Regions from separate parts of the Proteiniclasticum sp. genome, predicted to be linked through region 2. Evidence: a T-box and tRNA genes for the amino acid it is inferred to sense, from the RefSeq annotation. Region 2 holds a T-box; the other holds one or more tRNA genes.
The links. The T-box of region 2 lies ahead of asnS (asparagine--tRNA ligase). A T-box ahead of a tRNA ligase gene usually reads a tRNA of that ligase, here a tRNA-Asn.
Positions count from the first base shown of each region.

Region 1: it encodes a tRNA-Asn, which carries the amino acid that the T-box ahead of asnS (asparagine--tRNA ligase) is inferred to sense. The anticodon was not compared.

Region 1 is NZ_DAMBTF010000002.1:7,766-16,656, forward strand. Features, by position in the region: gene RTX25_RS01075 (DUF624 domain-containing protein) at 1-406, opposite strand, end outside; gene RTX25_RS01080 (glycine--tRNA ligase) at 543-1,934, opposite strand; tRNA gene RTX25_RS01085 (tRNA-Asn) at 2,162-2,236, opposite strand; T-box leader at 2,371-2,621, shown strand; gene asnA (aspartate--ammonia ligase) at 2,663-3,646, shown strand; gene RTX25_RS01095 (SIR2 family protein) at 3,921-5,282, opposite strand; gene RTX25_RS01100 (hypothetical protein) at 5,307-5,480, opposite strand; gene RTX25_RS01105 (DUF2812 domain-containing protein) at 5,705-7,075, opposite strand; gene RTX25_RS01110 (helix-turn-helix transcriptional regulator) at 7,068-7,415, opposite strand; gene lysS (lysine--tRNA ligase) at 7,560-8,891, opposite strand, start outside.
Region 2 is NZ_DAMBTF010000002.1:108,094-116,984, forward strand. Features, by position in the region: gene RTX25_RS01525 (AraC family transcriptional regulator) at 1-341, opposite strand, end outside; gene uxuA (mannonate dehydratase) at 631-1,677, shown strand; gene purR (pur operon repressor) at 1,766-2,578, opposite strand; gene murC (UDP-N-acetylmuramate--L-alanine ligase) at 2,770-4,161, shown strand; T-box leader at 4,299-4,509, shown strand; gene asnS (asparagine--tRNA ligase) at 4,593-5,978, shown strand; gene RTX25_RS01550 (universal stress protein) at 6,140-7,009, shown strand; gene RTX25_RS01555 (Xaa-Pro peptidase family protein) at 7,099-8,175, opposite strand; gene RTX25_RS01560 (leucyl aminopeptidase) at 8,210-8,891, opposite strand, start outside.

The DNA of each region.
Region 1 (8,891 bases), 100 kb from region 2:
AGGCGGATTCCATTCCTTCAATCATAAAGAAAAGATTATTGTAGAGACTGAAGGTGATGATGAGTGTACCGATCACACCGATGAGAAGAGCCGTTTTTACACTCTTTCTGTATCCTTCCATAAACAGACGGACGACACTTTTCTTTTCGGTTTTCATGGCCATCACAGTATAAAGGAGAGCGGTATAGCTGGGCACAAGATTCAGACTTAATACACCCATGGTGAGGTAATACGTTCCGATGCTCTCCGGCTGTCCGATAAAGATAAGATAAATCAGGATGTGGATATTGAATAGGATGAACATGGCATTGGCCATGATGAGATTGTAGACATTATCCACAGTCTTTTTAGCTGATGTCTCCGCAACCTGTTTCTGAGACGTTTTTTTCCTGCTGTTTTCTTTCATGTTTCCTCCTGATTCCTTTAAATTCTACTTTCATTCTATCTGATTTCTCTGAAACTGCAAACGCTCTCTCCTGATCTGCCTGATGGCATAACGGAAATAAGATGGAAGCAGCATACTTCCATCTTATCCGTCTTTATTAGAATTCCAGTTTCTTTTCGATATAGTCAGCCAGATCAAACACAGAAAGTCTGATCTGTTCCATGGTATCACGGTCTCTCACTGTAACTGACTGATCTTCTAAAGTATCAAAATCTATTGTGATGCAGAGCGGTGTACCGATCTCATCCTGTCTTCTGTATCTTTTTCCGATGCTTCCCGCATCATCATACTCGATGTTGAAATGCTTGGATAGCTGCTCGTAGACTTCAAGAGCCTTCTCGGAAAGCTTCTTTGACAGCGGTAGAACCGCAGCTTTAACAGGAGCCAGTGCCGGATGGAACTTAAGCACTGTTCTCACATCTCCGCCTTCCAGTTCCTCTTCTGTGTACGCATCCGACAGGAATGACAGAAGCATTCTGTCTACACCTACCGAAGGTTCCACGCAGTAAGGCACAAACTTCTCGTTGGTTACAGGATCAAGGTAGTTCATGTCTGCCTTGGAGTGCTCTGCATGCTGCTTTAGGTCATAATCTGTTCTGTCCGCAATCCCCCAAAGCTCTCCCCATCCGAACGGGAATCTGAATTCGATATCTGCTGTACCCACACTGTAGAAAGAAAGCTCTTCCGGTGCATGGTTTCTCATTCTCATGTTTTCTTCAGTCAGACCAAGATCAAGAAGGAAATCCCAGCAGTATTTCTTCCAGTACTCGAACCATTCAAGGTCTGTTCCTGGCTTGCAGAAGAATTCCAGTTCCATCTGTTCAAATTCTCTGGTTCTGAAAATGAAGTTACCCGGTGTAATCTCATTTCTGAAGGACTTACCGATCTGTCCGATACCAAATGGAACCTTCTTTCTTGAGGTTCTCTGGATATTCTTGAAGTTCACAAAGATACCCTGAGCGGTTTCGGGTCTTAAGTAGATCTCTGTCTTTGAATCATCTGTGATGCCAAGGAATGTCTTGAACATCAGGTTGAATTTTCTGATCTCCGTGAAGTTCTTCTTTCCGCACTTCGGACACACGATGCCGTGCTCATCCATATAACCCTTAAGCTCTTCTTCACTGAATCCGTCAGCTGAGGCATATTCAACGCCCTGCTCTGTCATGTGGTCTTCCACAAGCTTATCCGCTCTGAATCTTGCCTTACATTCCTTGCAGTCCATAAGGGGATCTGAGAATCCGCCCACGTGACCTGATGCCACCCAGACTTCCGGATTCATGAGGATCGCGGAATCAAGTCCCACATTGTATGGACTTTCCTGGATGAATCGCTTCCACCAGGCCTTCTTTATGTTGTTTTTCAGTTCAACGCCTAATGGACCGTAGTCCCAGGAATTAGCGAGCCCACCGTAGATCTCGGATCCAGGATAGACAAATCCTCTTCCCTTGCTTAAGGCAACAATTTTATCCATGGTTTTTTCCATAACAATCATCCTCCAATATATGCTGAAATAACTAAAAAGAGCCTATACCATGAAGGGACGGATTTTATAATCCGCGGTTCCACCCTTCTTGGCATAAGCCCTGCTCTTACATACCATTTCTACTCAAAAGCGCCCTTCGTCATCCTTAATATATCCTTACACCTGCCGGATACTCTCTAAAAATCGGGAATGACTACTTCTCTTTCTCAATGCAGATATTCAATTAAAAAAAATGGCTCCGCGAAGAGGGCTCGAACCTCCAACCTATCGGTTAACAGCCGAGTGCTCCACCATTGAGCTATCGCGGAACGTCATTACAAAAACTATTATACCAAGGATAAAGATAAATGCAAGGCTTAAATCGAAAAATAAATCAGGCACAATACAAAAAATCCGAAAAATAATTCTTGACTCCAGCCTGAAAGTTCTTATAATGAAATATAACAAAGCATAGATGAGAGAAGTAAATCATGGTTAAGGTTTAAGAGAGTCAGGGATGGTGTGATCCTGGTACATGAACATGGTTGAAGAACACCTCGGAGCTGCCAGAGGAAAGGTAACGAGTAGACCTGGCCGGAACTCCCCGTTATAGGAGTCGGATATCGACAATAACCATGTCTGTATCTTAAAAGCGAGCTTATAAAAAGCTAAACTGGGTGGTACCGCGGAAGAGCCTTTCCTTTCGTCCCTATTGTGGGATGGAGAGGAATTTTTTATTTTAGGAGGAAACCGCCATGTACAAACCGACCATGACCCTGAAAGAAACCCAGAAGGCCATCAAACTGACCAAAGTTTTCTTTGAGCATGAGCTTTCTGAAAGACTGCTGCTTACACGAGTCTCCGCTCCACTGTTTGTGGAAAGAGGAACAGGTATCAACGATGACCTGAACGGTATCGAAAGACCTGTAGCCTTTGATATCCTGGATACAGGCAAAGAAGTGGAAATCGTTCAGTCTCTTGCCAAGTGGAAGAGAAAAGCCCTGAAGGACTATGAATTCACTTTGGGTGAAGGCCTCTACACGAACATGAATGCCATAAGACGTGATGAAACCCTTGACCGCATCCACAGTATCTATGTGGATCAGTGGGACTGGGAGAAGATCATCGGTGAAGGAGACAGAAACCTTGAAACCCTTAAGGATACCGTGCGTATCATCTATTCCATTTTCAAAGATGCGGAGATTCTCTTGAGAGAAAAGTATCCGTTTCTTACCCCTGAACTTCCTGAGACCATCACTTTCATCACAACAGAAGAACTCTATGCAAAGTACCCGGATAAAACACCTAAGGAAAGAGAGAGAGCCTTTGCCAAAGAAACCGGTGCATATTTTCTCATCGGAATCGGTGATCTTCTTCCTGATGGAGAAAAACATGACGGAAGAGCCCCTGACTACGATGACTGGCAGCTGAACGGCGATCTTCTCTTCTACTACGGCGTTCATGATGATGTTCTAGAACTTTCATCCATGGGCATCAGAGTAGACAGGAAAGCGCTCCTTTCACAGCTTGGAAAATCAGGCAAAGAGGACCGTATGAGCCTTCCCTTCCACAGACAGCTCCTTGAAGGAGAACTTCCACAGACCATGGGTGGCGGAATCGGCCAGTCCAGAATCTGTCAGTTCCTGCTGAAGAAATACCATATCGGAGAAGTTCAGAGCAGCATCTGGCCTGAGAAAATCAGAGAAGAGATGGCCAAGATCAACGTCTCACTTCTTTAGGATAACTCATATCAGTGCAGAACTAATGTGGAGTTGTGTTCAAATCGCTTTGATATTTGTTACACTTGTACCCAATTTTATGTTCAAGTTAAATACATTATTTAGGTGTTTACAAGTTGCATACCTATCTGTATAATTATTTTATTAACTTAAATCACTATTGTGCTGAACAGAAAGGTGTCTATATATAGATGCTGACTCTGATAGGTGCGTCGCAACAAAAAGGGTCTCCAGTACGGTGTTTGTTTACAAATGCTTGAGTCTGGAGGCTCTTTTAATTTCCCCACTTCAATAAATCATATACCATGATTAACCTTCTTACGTTTGTCCTAATGGGAGGATTACTATTTATCAATAAATTATAGTCCTCCTCAAATATTTCTTTAAGAACACTTTCTAATTCAACAACATCAATTTGAGCCCTTTCAAGATGAGATATTAACCTTGTTGCTCGTTCCAATGAACCTTTTTCTAGATTCCATATTTGTTTTACAGAGCTGTATCCACCAAGGCAATTTCTGCTTTTTTGAATAGTTGGTGAAATTATGTTATCAAACTTCCATTTCTGCGCAAACTCCTTGCACTCTTGGAATTCTTTAGTAGCCGAAACAATATACTTATTAACTGGCAATTTTCCAGAGTTCTGACTAAGAACTTTAGAGAAAGCATACTCTAAAAGTTCATCAGAAGAGAATTCTAAATCATCTAAAACAATATTTCGGTACCACTCATTTGTATCAATTCCACTAAGTCCTCTAAGTCCTAGGTCCGAAACTTTTCCAATCGCAATTACAAGTTCTTCGTCATCCACCCGACTGTCATCCAACGCGGCAACTCTTAAATTTGCGGTTGGTACGTTTGTAATTGTATAGTCATATAATTCTTGTTTAAATCTTCTCAAAACTTTTACTGGAAGCTTTGATTTTTTGGTATCCATCGCACGATATAATATCATAAAATCTGACAATATCATTTTTCTCATCCCCAAAGGTTTATTATCAATCATTATTGTGAATGGATTTACCTCAACACCAACCATATCCTTCTTGTATTCAACAAATACAAACCTATCCTCAAGCATTTTGATCTGCTTTTCATCGAGGCAACTTACTATAGACCTGATGATATTCTGTACATTCGCATCACTTACAGAATATCCCATAAAAATAATTGGGTACTCCATAAAAATCGTCATCAGCTTTGCAGCCAGATAAGTACTCTTTTCATCAAAAGCTAAGTAATCTGATTCATTAATAATAATACTGTCCGGATTTTCTACTGATCCATGAATTTTATATATTTCGGCAATCCCTTGAATGGCAGAAAAAATCAACTCATTCTGTCCAACATATTTTCTGAATCCAATTAATGTTTCTTCAAGAAGAGAATCATAGTTGGTTGTAATTACTCCCGAAATACTCTTTTCAGAGATTTTTGCAAGCATATTCACTTCATCTTGATATGCAGATACCACCTTTGTCTTCCGTTTGATATATGTTGAAATCTCAGCCTTAAATGGTGATAATCCACTATCTTTTATTTGACTTAAAATTTCACCATCAACCTTTCTAATACTAGGATCGACAAACCATTTCGCATCAAAATCATTTTGAATCAATTCTGCAATTTTAGGCATTATGCCAGCTTTGCATTCTAATATTTAAGCTTTATTCTCGTAAGAGCTATAGACAAAAGGATCATTAAAAACCAACTTCGCAAAATGTTCCAGAAGACCTTTCCAATCAGGCATATTCAAATATCGCCTTGAAATCCCAGATCCTATAAATAGAATAGGAGTTGAATTAAATCTGTTAATGACATCATCAATTTTCAATCTTTACCCTCCTTAGTTATCTATCAATATTATGTTGTATAACTATTTTCCTCACCACAATACTATGTTTCTCTAAGAACTTCAACATAATTTTATCGCTCTATTACTATTGCATATATTATCGAATTTAAGAAGCACACAATATCTTAGATAGGAATAAAGAAGTCGTTGCAAAACCCGAAAATCTGTTTGCATCGACTTCTCACTTTTATGTTCTTTCAAAATTAGTGCTTAACTTCCACCAGTTCAAGAACTTGAAGAACCTTTTCTTCAGAGAAAGGTTCATGGGTACTCACTACAAGAATGCTGTGGTCCTTCTTAAGAAACATACGAGCACTATGTAATGGATGCTGCCTGAGCACTACCCCTTCATAGCCAAGTTCGATCAGAAGAGGATACTGTTCTTCAATGGATTCCTCAATCATGCCCTCTTCCATGAAAAGTTCCTGATACTTACTCATCACCCATGGAACTGAGCTTTCAAAACTGCTCACCTCGTAAAACGGGAGAACACCTTGGACATCGCTTATCGAAGCAGGATAGTCTTCCCAGGTTATTCCTTTATAAAAACTCAAATGAGAGGCAAGGAGCCCGCTCTCTTTCTCTATATACTCCTCTTCCTTATACCCTGGTTCGGCAGGGTAACCAAGCTCTTCCATTGAAAGAATCTCGTATCCCTGTATGTTTCCATTATCGAATGCACCTTGCGAAACAATCCAGGTGCTTGAGAGCATCAGAATATAGGTGATCAAAACCAGCACGAAAATGTTGGCTTTTCTCGATGAGAACCGCGTCTTCGTAAAACCCGTATAAAGAAGAAGAAGTCCGACAAGGATGCCCATGCTGTAGAACACAGCAGATGAATCGGTCAAAGTGTCCATTAAAATCCAAGTCAGGGGTATAAGAAGAAGGGCTTTGCCGTAAAATCTTGCTTTCACGATCTTCTCCGCTTTCTCCGGAGAAGCAAGCACCAGTCCATCGCCTCTCATAAGAGCCTTCCTGTTCTTCAGATAAAAAGCAGTGATACGACAGATTTCAAAGATACTTTGAAATCCAAGTATGAGGACACCCAGAAGTAAACCGAATAGATTCGTTGAGGATAGGAAGAATGAAAACTGAGTATATTGTGACAAAGCGCTTTCGATAAACTGCACACCCATAAATCCGAATACGATCACCGTGAACAGTATAGGCAGAACTTCTGGAAGAGCCGCCTTATATATGGAGCGAAAACGAAATTCGTCTTCCGTTTCTATGCCAGGTGCATTCAGGTCTTCATTATAGAAACACTGCATCTTCCGGTGGCTGAAAGCATGGGTCCAGGAAGTTTTTCTGCAGTAATCCAGATAGTCTTCAGTGGCTGGAGCAAGGCCTATATCCATGGAAGAAGCTTTGTAGAAATAGTCCACGTAGAATTTTCTTTTTTTAGGCACTGCCTCCTCAAAGAAATAAAATGATCCGAAGGCATCCTTTACAATAAACCCTTCCTCGGACATCCTTTCAAAGAAAGCTTCCAGGCTGGACACCTCAAGAGGCGTCGACGTGAAAAGCAGGACCTTTTTCCTTATTCTTTTACTCCGATCTTTTTTAAACATCTTTTCCCCTCCAGACTTTTTCATTCCCTGCTCTATCCACAAGTCTCACTCCATCATCAAGGAGCGTTCTTAGTCTTTCCTGCTCTTTAATTAAAGCACCCAGCCCTTCTTCGGTGATGATATAGTTTTTCTTTCTGCCTTCCGTCCTGGTTTCTTCAATCATGCCCACCTTCAGGAACTTATCCAGAAGCGTATATAGGGTTCCAGGCCCTACTGCAATTCGCCCCTTTGAAAGTCCCTCGACTTTCTCCATAATGTCCACGCCACAGACTTCCTCCAGTAGAGCAAGAAGAATATAGTACATCGGCTCTGTCAGGGTCTGAAACTGATCTCTTGCCATCCCCTTCACCACCTTTCCTTTTATAATATCGAGTAACGATATTTCTAACTAAAGATTACTATCGATACACGATATTGTCAAGAATCATTTGCAAATAAAAAGAGACCCTCAGCTTTTTCTTCGCTGAAGATCTCCTGAAGTTTTCTATTCCTGTGGTTTCATGGTCGGGAAGAGTATGACGTCTCTTATGGAATGTGCATCTGTAAGGAACATGACGATACGGTCTACACCGATACCCAGTCCGCCTGTTGGAGGCATTCCTGTTTCAAGTGCGCTCATGAATTCTTCATCGATCATGTACGCTTCATCATCACCAAGTTCTCTTTCCTTTGCCTGCTGAGTGAATCTGTCTCTCTGAACGATCGGATCGTTAAGCTCTGAGTATGCATTACAGATTTCTCTGCCGAATATGAATCCTTCAAATCTTTCTGTATACTCCGGATTTCCTCTCTTCTTCTTGGTCAGAGGTGAAATCTCTACCGGATAGTCGTAGATGAATGTCGGCTGAATAAGCTTCTCTTCACAGAATCTCTCGAACATCGCATTCAGGACATCACCCTTTGAAGTATGGCTGATGTCATACTTGAAGTCATCCTGCATATGGAACTTCTTCGCATAGGCATGGGCTTCTTCGAGTGTAATGGTGGCGAAATCGACACCGGTTTCTTCCTTGACGATATCCGCCATGCTGACTCTTCTCCAAGGTGGAGTAAGATTGATTTCTGTTTCTCCGTAGTTTATGACCATGGTTCCAAGAACCTTCTGTGCCACGGAGGAGATGAGATCTTCTGTAAGGTCCATCATATCGTTATAGTCGCTGTAGGCTTCATAAAGCTCGATCATGGTGAACTCAGGGTTATGCTTGAAACTTACCCCTTCATTTCTGAAGTTCTTGCCCATGTCATAAACCTTTTCGAATCCTCCGACAATCAGTCTCTTAAGATACAGCTCTGTAGCGATTCTAAGATACATATCGATATCCAGGGCATTATGATGGGTCGTGAACGGTCTTGCTGCTGCTCCGCCTGCTATAGGGGACAGAATCGGTGTTTCCACTTCAAGGTATCCACGAGCATCAAGGTAGTTTCTGATTTCTCTTATGATCTTTGTACGTCTGATCATCTTTTCCTTGACGTCAGGATTTACAATAAGATCCACTTCTCTCTGTCTGTATCTGATGTCCGGATCGACAAGGCCATGCCACTTATCTGGAAGCGGCTTCAGTGCCTTGGCAATCAGTTCGAAGGATGACACCTGAAGAGATACCTCTCCTGTCTTTGTGATGAAGACTTCGCCTTCAACACTTATCCAGTCACCTAGATCAAGAGTTTTGAAGAACTTAAGCTTCTCTTCTCCAACGTTGTCCAGTTTGATGTATAACTGAAGCTTACCTTCTCTGTCATGAATATCTGAGAAGCCCGCTTTACCCTGCACTCTTTTTCTCATGAGTCTTCCTGCAGTCTTTATGAGGACTCC
Region 2 (8,891 bases):
TCAAGAAAACACTTTGTAAGATCTGTCGTGCTGCTGGATAGGGATTTCAGATAATCCTTGCTCAGCCACAGAACATACCGCTCATAAAAATCGTCCGGGTTTTCGATGAGCACCTGGTGGAGCTCCTTATGGTTAACAAGAAGGATATCGCCAGGCGAGAGGTGATAGTTCCTGCCCTCGAGCTGATACTTCACTTCACCTTTGACGAAGAAATAGACCTCGAAAAAATCATGGTGATGAAGCGAAACGCTTTTAAACTGCATATGTTTATAATAAAACAGTTCATAATCCTGACTGAACATATGCTGCCGGGTTGAATAGTTGTCTGTCCGCTTGCTCATGTATTTTCCTCCAATACTTCCTGATTTCATATTATCCATAATGAGCAATATTTGCAAGTCCCAAGGCAACTATAATCATCTTCACTTACGTCGTCTTTATGATACTATTGTATAAAGAGAGTAATTCTCATCCCACGTTTTCAATTATGAACAGAGATTTAACGAAAAATGAATTTCATTTATACCTGATGATTTCTTTTTCGCCGTTAACTTGTGGACATCGTGAAAACTGGACTTTTTTAACCCGACGGAAATACACAAATAATAAAAATTTTAGGAGTTGAATCATATGAAACTGTCATTCAGATGGTACGGAGAAGATGATCCGGTAAAAATCGGATACATCAGACAGATCCCTTTCATGCACAGCATCGTCACTGCGGTATATGATGTACCGGTAGGTGAAGTATGGTCTGTGGAAAGCATAGAGAAACTGAAGAAAACAACAGAAGATAACGGTCTTCATTTCGACGTCATCGAAAGTGTACCTGTTCATGAAGACATCAAAATCGGTCTTGATACCCGAGACCAGTACATCGAAAACTATAAGGAAAACATCAGGAGACTTGGCGCTGCAGGGGTTAAGGTCATCTGCTACAACTTCATGCCGATCTTCGACTGGACAAGAACTCAGCTTGACTATGTACTTCCTGACCAGTCCACTGCGCTGGTGTACTTCAAGGAACAGCTGGAGAAGATGGATCCGCTTACAGGTGAACTTTCACTTCCAGGCTGGGATGCAAGTTACACCAAGGAAGGGATGAAGGAACTTTTTGACAAGTATAAGGATGTTGATGAAGAAAAGCTCTTCTCAAACCTTGAGTACTTCCTGAAAGCCATCATACCTGTAGCAGAAGAAGCTGGGGTCAAAATGGCCATCCATCCGGATGATCCGCCATATTCCATATTCGGACTGCCAAGAATCATCACCGGAGAAAAGAATGTGGACCGTTTCCTGAAGCTTGTCGACAGCGAATATAACGGACTCACTTTCTGTACCGGCTCCTTCGGTTCATCCAATGCCAATGATGTTCTCGAAATGGTGGATAAGTATTCAAAGATGGGCAGAATCCATTTCATGCACGTTAGAAACGTAAAACTCTATCCTGATGACAGCTTTGAAGAGAGTGCACATTACTCCCCATGTGGCTCCCTTGATATCGTAGCCATTCTGAAAGCCCTTCATCGTAACGGCTTCGACGGCTATCTGAGACCTGACCATGGAAGAATGATCTGGGGCGAAACAGGAAGACCAGGCTATGGTCTTTATGACAGAGCTCTTGGTGCATCCTACATGACCGGTATCTGGGAAACTCTTTCCAAACTGGACAAATAGAATCACATAACCCGAAAAAGAAATTCGTTATAAAGGAGCTGTTCACATTGAACAGCTCCTTTATCGTTCCGTATAAATGGTTTTAAAGCTATATGTTCTTTGACACCTCGAGAACGACATTTCCGTCTTCGTTCACGCCAAAATAGTCCACAAGGGATGTGTAGGGTGTCGGAAGCTTCTTGGGCACTTCCTTGTTGTCGACAAGAACACCGATACCGATGAGCTCTGAGTCAAATTCATTGAGAAGATCGGCGATTCCGTTCACAGTGCCTCCCGCTCTCAGGAAGTCATCAATGAAAAGGCATCTTGAGGAAGATTTAAGGGTACGCTTGGCCAGACCCATGTTGGCCAGTCTTCCGGTGGTACCAGATACATAATTGATGGTGACGCTTGTGCCTTCTGTCACTTTTGAGTTCTTTCTGGCAACAATAAGCGGTACACCTAAATATCTTGCCACTTCATAGGCCAGAGGTATACCCTTGGTTTCCACTGTAATGACATAATCTGCCTTCGCTTTGGAAAACTTGGACGCCAGGACGATTCCCGCGCGATGAACGATGGTAGGATCAAGCATGATATCCGTGATGTACAGAAAATTACCAGGAACGATTCTTGATTTGTCTCTTAGCGTCTCGCATATGGACTCCGCAAAATCTCTTTCCTCCTGCTCACCCATTCTGGCCACATATCTTACTCCACCGGTAGCGCCGGCTATGGTTTCTATTTTGCCCATATCGAGAGATTCCAGAATCTCCCGGATAACCAGGATATCTTCACTGATGGTGGATTTTGCAGCATTGAGCATTTCAGAAAAATAATTAAGACTCATGATCTTATTCGGGTTTTCAATCAAGATTTTCGTAATAGCGCTGATTCGGCTATTTCTTGAATATTTTTGCATAATGATCCTCCTACTTGGATTAATCTCTTTTAATTTTATAACATTATCGAATGTTTTACAATATACTATGATTTAATATTCGTATTGTAACCTAACCTTTTTACAGTTTTCACCCACCTCATTCTAATCAATAATTTTCTTTGAATTGAGCGGCATATGTATTATGATATTGGATGGAAGGAAGTGTTTAAATGTTATTTGATCTTAAAGAATACGAAAACAAGAAGGTTCATTTTATCGGAATCGGCGGAGTCAGCATGAGCGGTCTTGCAGCCATCCTTCTTAATTCGAACATCAAGGTTTCAGGTTCCGATTTCAAGGAATCCGACAATGTGAAAAGACTGAGAGAAAAAGGAGCTGAAATATTTTTCGGCCATCATAAAGAAAATATTACAGACCAGGATATTGTGGTCTATACCGCCGCCATAAGAGATGACAATGAGGAGCTCATGCAGGCGAGAGCTTCAGGTATCACAACCTATGACCGAGCTGAATTTCTCGGACATATCATCCAGAACTTCACAAACTCCATAGCCGTTACCGGAACCCACGGGAAGACCTCAACAACTTCTATGCTCTCCGCGGTGGCCATGGCAGCAGATGCCGACCCTACAATCCTTGTAGGCGGTAATCTTCCGCTCATCGGAGGAAACTACAGAATCGGGGACAGCGATCTGTTCATCACTGAAGCCTGTGAATACAAGGCATCCTTTCTCCGTTTCCCGGGCAAAGTGGCGCTGATTCTTAATATTGAAGCGGATCATCTGGATTACTACAGGGATCTTCAGCATATTCTCGACACCTTCAGAGAATACCTGACGGTCATGCCCAAAGACGGTATCGTTGTTGCCAACGCCGATGATAAAAGCATGGACTATGTCCTTAGAGATGCCAAGGTGAAAACCCTCACCTTCGGAATTCATAAGGGTGAGCTGCGGGCGAAGGATATCTCCTTTGACAAGAGCGGCAGAGCCACCTTCAGTGTTTATAGAAACGATGTCCACCTCATGGAGATCACACTGAAGGTTCCGGGAGAGTTCAACATCTATAATGCCCTCGGTACCATAGGAGCATCCCTCTCATCAGGGATTTCCGTTGAAGCGATCATAAAAGGCCTTGAAGGATATCTCGGCGTTGACAAGAGATTCCAGCATCTCTATACAAAAAACGGAATCATGGTCATCGATGACTATGCCCACCATCCCGGTGAAATCAGTAACGCCATCGACACCGTGCTCAAGATGGAACACAGAAAGATCCATGTGGTCTTCCAGTCCCATACCTATACCCGGACAAAAGCTCTTTTCGACGAGTTCGTCTCCTGCTTTGACCAGGTGGACAGCCTGACTCTTCTTCCGATCTTCGCAGCAAGAGAACCTGACACTGGCCTTGTCAGCTCAGAGGAACTTGGTGATGCCATCAGAAGGAGAAAGACTGTGGATACCGTAAACTTCACCGATTTTTCCGACGCTGCAAAGCATCTTGTAAGTCTTCTTCAGCCTGGGGACATCGTCCTCACCATGGGTGCAGGAGAGTCTGTTAAGGTAGCAGAGCATCTTAAAGGACTTCTGCCTGAAGAATAACAGGAATACCATTGACCAGTCACAGATCACTATGCTGTGCCTGGTCTTTTTTCATGCTGCTCATCCATCTCATTCTCCCGTGCATACTCTTGTCATTCAAAGTCTTTTGTTATATACTGAATTAAGCAAAATAAGATATAAATGCAATGACGGGAAGAGTAATCCGGGTAACTCCTTGCAGCGAGCTGATGATGGTGAAAGTTCAGCAGAAAGCCCCTGATGAAAAACGCCCCTGAGCATCCCTCTGGAAACCAAGTACATTGGGACGGACCTGACCGTTACAGGATAAAGTGGCAAGGGATTTCTCCCTTGTAAATTGGGTGGTACCGCGAGATCCTCGTCCCTTTATGGAGACGATGGTCTTTTTTGTTTCCAGAAAATAGAAATAACTGATCAGAGAGATCAGAATACACAAGAAAGAAGGAGTTATCATGGTAAGAGTCAAGGAATTATACCGAAGCACCAGCGACTTTGACGGACAGAGCGTAAAGCTATCCGGCTGGATCAGAACCTCAAGGGTATCAAAAGCCTTTGGTTTCATAGAACTGAATGACGGAGGTTTCTTCAAGAACGCACAGATCGTTTTTGATGAGTCACTGTCAAACTTCACTGAAGTCTCAAAATATCATATCGCAACTGCAATCACCGTAACCGGTACGGTGATCCATACACCTGATGCAAAACAGCCTTTTGAAATCAAGGCTACTGAAATCATACTGGAAGGAAGCTCAAGTTCTGACTTCCCGCTTCAGAAGAAGAGACATACTTTTGAATACCTCAGAACCATCGCTCATCTAAGACCAAGAGGAAACACCTATTCTGCAGTATTCAGAGTGAGAAGCCTTGCAGCATATGCGATTCACCAGTTCTTCCAGGACAGAGGCTTTGTCTATGTCCATACCCCCATCATCACAGGAAGCGATGCGGAAGGTGCAGGAGAGATGTTCAGAGTGAGCACCCTTGATCCTAAAAACCCTCCACTCACCGAATCAGGAGACATCGACTACAGCGAAGATTTCTTCGGCAAGGAATCGAACCTTACGGTTTCCGGTCAGCTGAATGCGGAAGCCTATGCTCTGGCATTCAGAGATGTCTACACCTTCGGACCAACCTTCAGAGCCGAAAACTCAAATACCGCAAGACATGCCGCTGAGTTCTGGATGATCGAACCTGAAATCGCCTTTGCCGATCTTAAGGACGATATGAACCTTGCAGAAGATATGCTGAAGTACGTCATCAGCTACTGTATGGAGAATGCGCCGGAAGAAATCGCCTTCTTCAACCAGTTCGTGGACAAGACGCTGATTGAAAGACTGCAGTTCATTGTTGAATCAGATTTCAAGCGCGTTACCTATACCGAAGCTGTTGAGCTTCTAGAGAAGTCCGGAAAGGAATTTGATTTCCCTATCACCTGGGGAAATGATCTTCAGACTGAACACGAAAGATATCTTACAGAAGAGATCTTCAAGATGCCGATATTCGTGACTGACTATCCTAAGGAAATCAAGGCTTTCTACATGAGACAGAACGATGACGGAAAAACTGTAGCTGCCATGGACTGCCTTGTACCTGGTGTCGGCGAAATCATCGGAGGCTCCCAGAGAGAAGAAAGAATGGACGTGCTCCTTGCAAGACTTGAAGAGCTTGGCCTCAACAAGGAAGATTACTGGTGGTATCTTGAGCTGAGAAAATTCGGCGGAACAAAGCATGCCGGTTTCGGACTGGGCTTTGAGAGACTCATCATGTACATCACAGGTATGACAAACATCAGAGACGTTATTCCGTTCCCAAGAACGACCCATAACGCAGAATTTTAACAGTATTCCAAAGAGAGAGAATCAGTGTTCTCTCTCTTTTTCATTGCCAGACTGTCCTCATGAAGATATAAAGATTATAAAATTTCCGTTAAATTATCGTAATTTTCAATATATTGATGGTAATATAAGGGTATAGAAAGATCATCAAGGGGGAAAGTGTTATGTTCAAGAAACTCATTGTTGTCAATCAGATGTCACCCTACGATCATTTAGTCCTGAAATTCGCAGAATCCCTCAGATTTTTAGGGGCAGAAGAAATTGTGCTGGCTAATCATATTGTATCCCGCGGAGAGCAGAACTCAGTGCCTTATGCGGGAAGCGATCTGGAAAAAGACCTGGAAAGCCTGAAAAACAAGGGAATCAGAACCAGTGTGCTGGAGCTAAAGGATCTCCCCATGGAAGAAATCAACAAAGTGGTTCATGATGATGAAACCTTCGGTTCACTGATCCTCGTTGGTGCAAAGGAATCCTCACTCGGCAAAAGAATTTTCGATTCAGAGTTCGCCTATGAGCTTATTCAGATGCCGACAAAACCTATAATGATTGTGCGAATTCATGAAGATGATGCTGGAAACTACTACTCCGTACCCATGCAGGGGATGTCCTATCACAGCCATGTCCTCTTCCCTACGGATTTTTCGGAAAATGCTCATCATGCATTCACTTATCTGGAAAAAATGGTGGAGCAGGGCTTAAAGAGAGTAACCCTCATGCACATCCAGGATATTTCCAAAATCAGTCCTTATCTTGATTACAGGATCATCGAGTTCAATCAGATCGATAGAGACCGCCTTACCGCACTGAGAGTGAGGCTGGAGGAACTTGGCGATGTCAAAGTTGAGGTTATCCTGGAAATGGGCAGACCTTTCCGGGAAATCAACCGTGTAATCAATGAAAATGAGGTTGACCTTGTCATACTCGGCAGACAGGGTAAAGGAATCATGAGGGACATCTTCATCGGAAGCAACAGCAATAACATTGCAAGGCGTGCAAATGCATCGGTGCTTCTGATCCCCAGCGAGAAAGAATAATCTGTTCCTCTTATAAAGACAATGCAAAAGCCTGGCTAAGACGCCAGGCTTTTATGTTTTTTTGCTCGGGTTATTTCATCATCCGGGGATTAATCGATTATGGTCAGTTCTTTGGAATGATGATTGAGATTCTCATAACCATCCTCAGTGACAAGGATGAGATCTTCAATCCGAACCCCCAGTTCACCTTCAAGATAGATGCCAGGTTCCACAGAAAAGATCATTCCGGGTTTCAGCACCTCATCATTTGCCGAGGAAACATCACCGTATTCATGAACTTCAATTCCGATGGAGTGGCCTGTCCTGTGGTTGAAGAATTTTCCATAACCCTTCTCTTCAATGACATTTCGTGCAGCGGCATCGACTTCACTGAATTTTACACCTGGTCTGACCTTTTCTATCGCCTTCATATTGGCTTCAAGAACTGTCTCATAGACTTCTCTGGCCTTCTCGCTGACTTCACCGAAAAAGACGGTTCTTGTCATATCGGCGCAGTAGTTGTCTTTTCTGCATCCGATGTCGAGAATGATGGAGTCACCTTTCTTCAACAGACGGTGACTGTTTTCATGGTGGGGATTGGCACCGTTTTTACCGTAGGCGATGATCGGCATAAAGGAGAACCCGTCAGCGCCAAGGTTGTCATAGATCACTTTGAGCGTATCTTCCATCTCTTTTTCCGTCATATCCTCATCGAGGGAATCGATGAGCATCATCATGGCGTCGTCATTGAGTTTTGATGCAGCCCTCATGAATTCGATCTCCTCCTCATCCTTCTGTGCCCTGATTCTGTCCAGAAGCAGCGAAGAATTGACGAAGTTTGCTGTGCCGAGAGTGCCCATAAGCTTCAGAAGAAATCCTGATGGCCAGTTTTTATCGATACCGAGGACTACATCCTCCTCAATATGTTCTGCAAGGAGCCCGATGGAATCCGTGGTGTCTTTTGTCCAGACAAACTGCAGATCGGAAGAGACCTTCTCCGGAAACAGCTCATTGATGAAAAGTAAAGGTGTGCCTGATTCTTTGACCAGGAGAACAAGAAGTCTCTCTCCGGCATCGATCCATCTCCCTGTCAGGTAAAAGATCGAAGGAGCATCGGTGACCAGAATCTGTTTCAGGCTGTTATCCTTCATGATTTCTCTCAGTTTTTCGATTCTTTGATCAAACATATAAATCACATCCTCATATACTAGGAGCAGATAATCAGCATCCGCCTTTGTTCTCGCCTTTGACATAGTAGTAGAGTGTCTTGACCGGCATGCCTGTAGCACCCTTAGGCAGGTATCCTCTGGCTCCTGCGATATCGGAAGTTCCGGCGATATCAAGATGTACCCATGGTGTGTCCTCCACGAATGCTTCGATAAATGCTGCAGCTGTGCTGGCACCGCCCCATCTTCCACCTGAATTCTTCAGATCTCCACGATCTCCCTTGATCAGTTTATGGTATTCCTTTGAAAGCGGCAGCTGCCATACAGGCTCTCCAGCCTCTTTTGCCGCAGCTCTGATTTTTCCTAACAGTTCTTCATTGTTTGTGAACGCACCGGTATTGAACTCTCCTAGAGCCACTACGCATGCACCTGTAAGCGTCGCCACATCGACAACTTCTTTTACGCCTTCCTTCTTTATGATGTAGTAGACCGCATCAGCAAGCGTCAGTCTTCCTTCAGCATCTGTTGTATGAATCTCAATGGTCTTTCCTGCCATGGATCCTATGATGTCTCCAGGTACGAAAGCGTCACCTGAAATCATATTATCCGTTGCAAGCACTACAGCGGTCACGTTCTTTTCAAGCTTATTCAGTGCGATAGCCTTCATGGCTCCGATCACTGCACCTGATCCGCCCATATCCCCGTTCATGGTGATCATGGATGGTCCTGGCTTTATG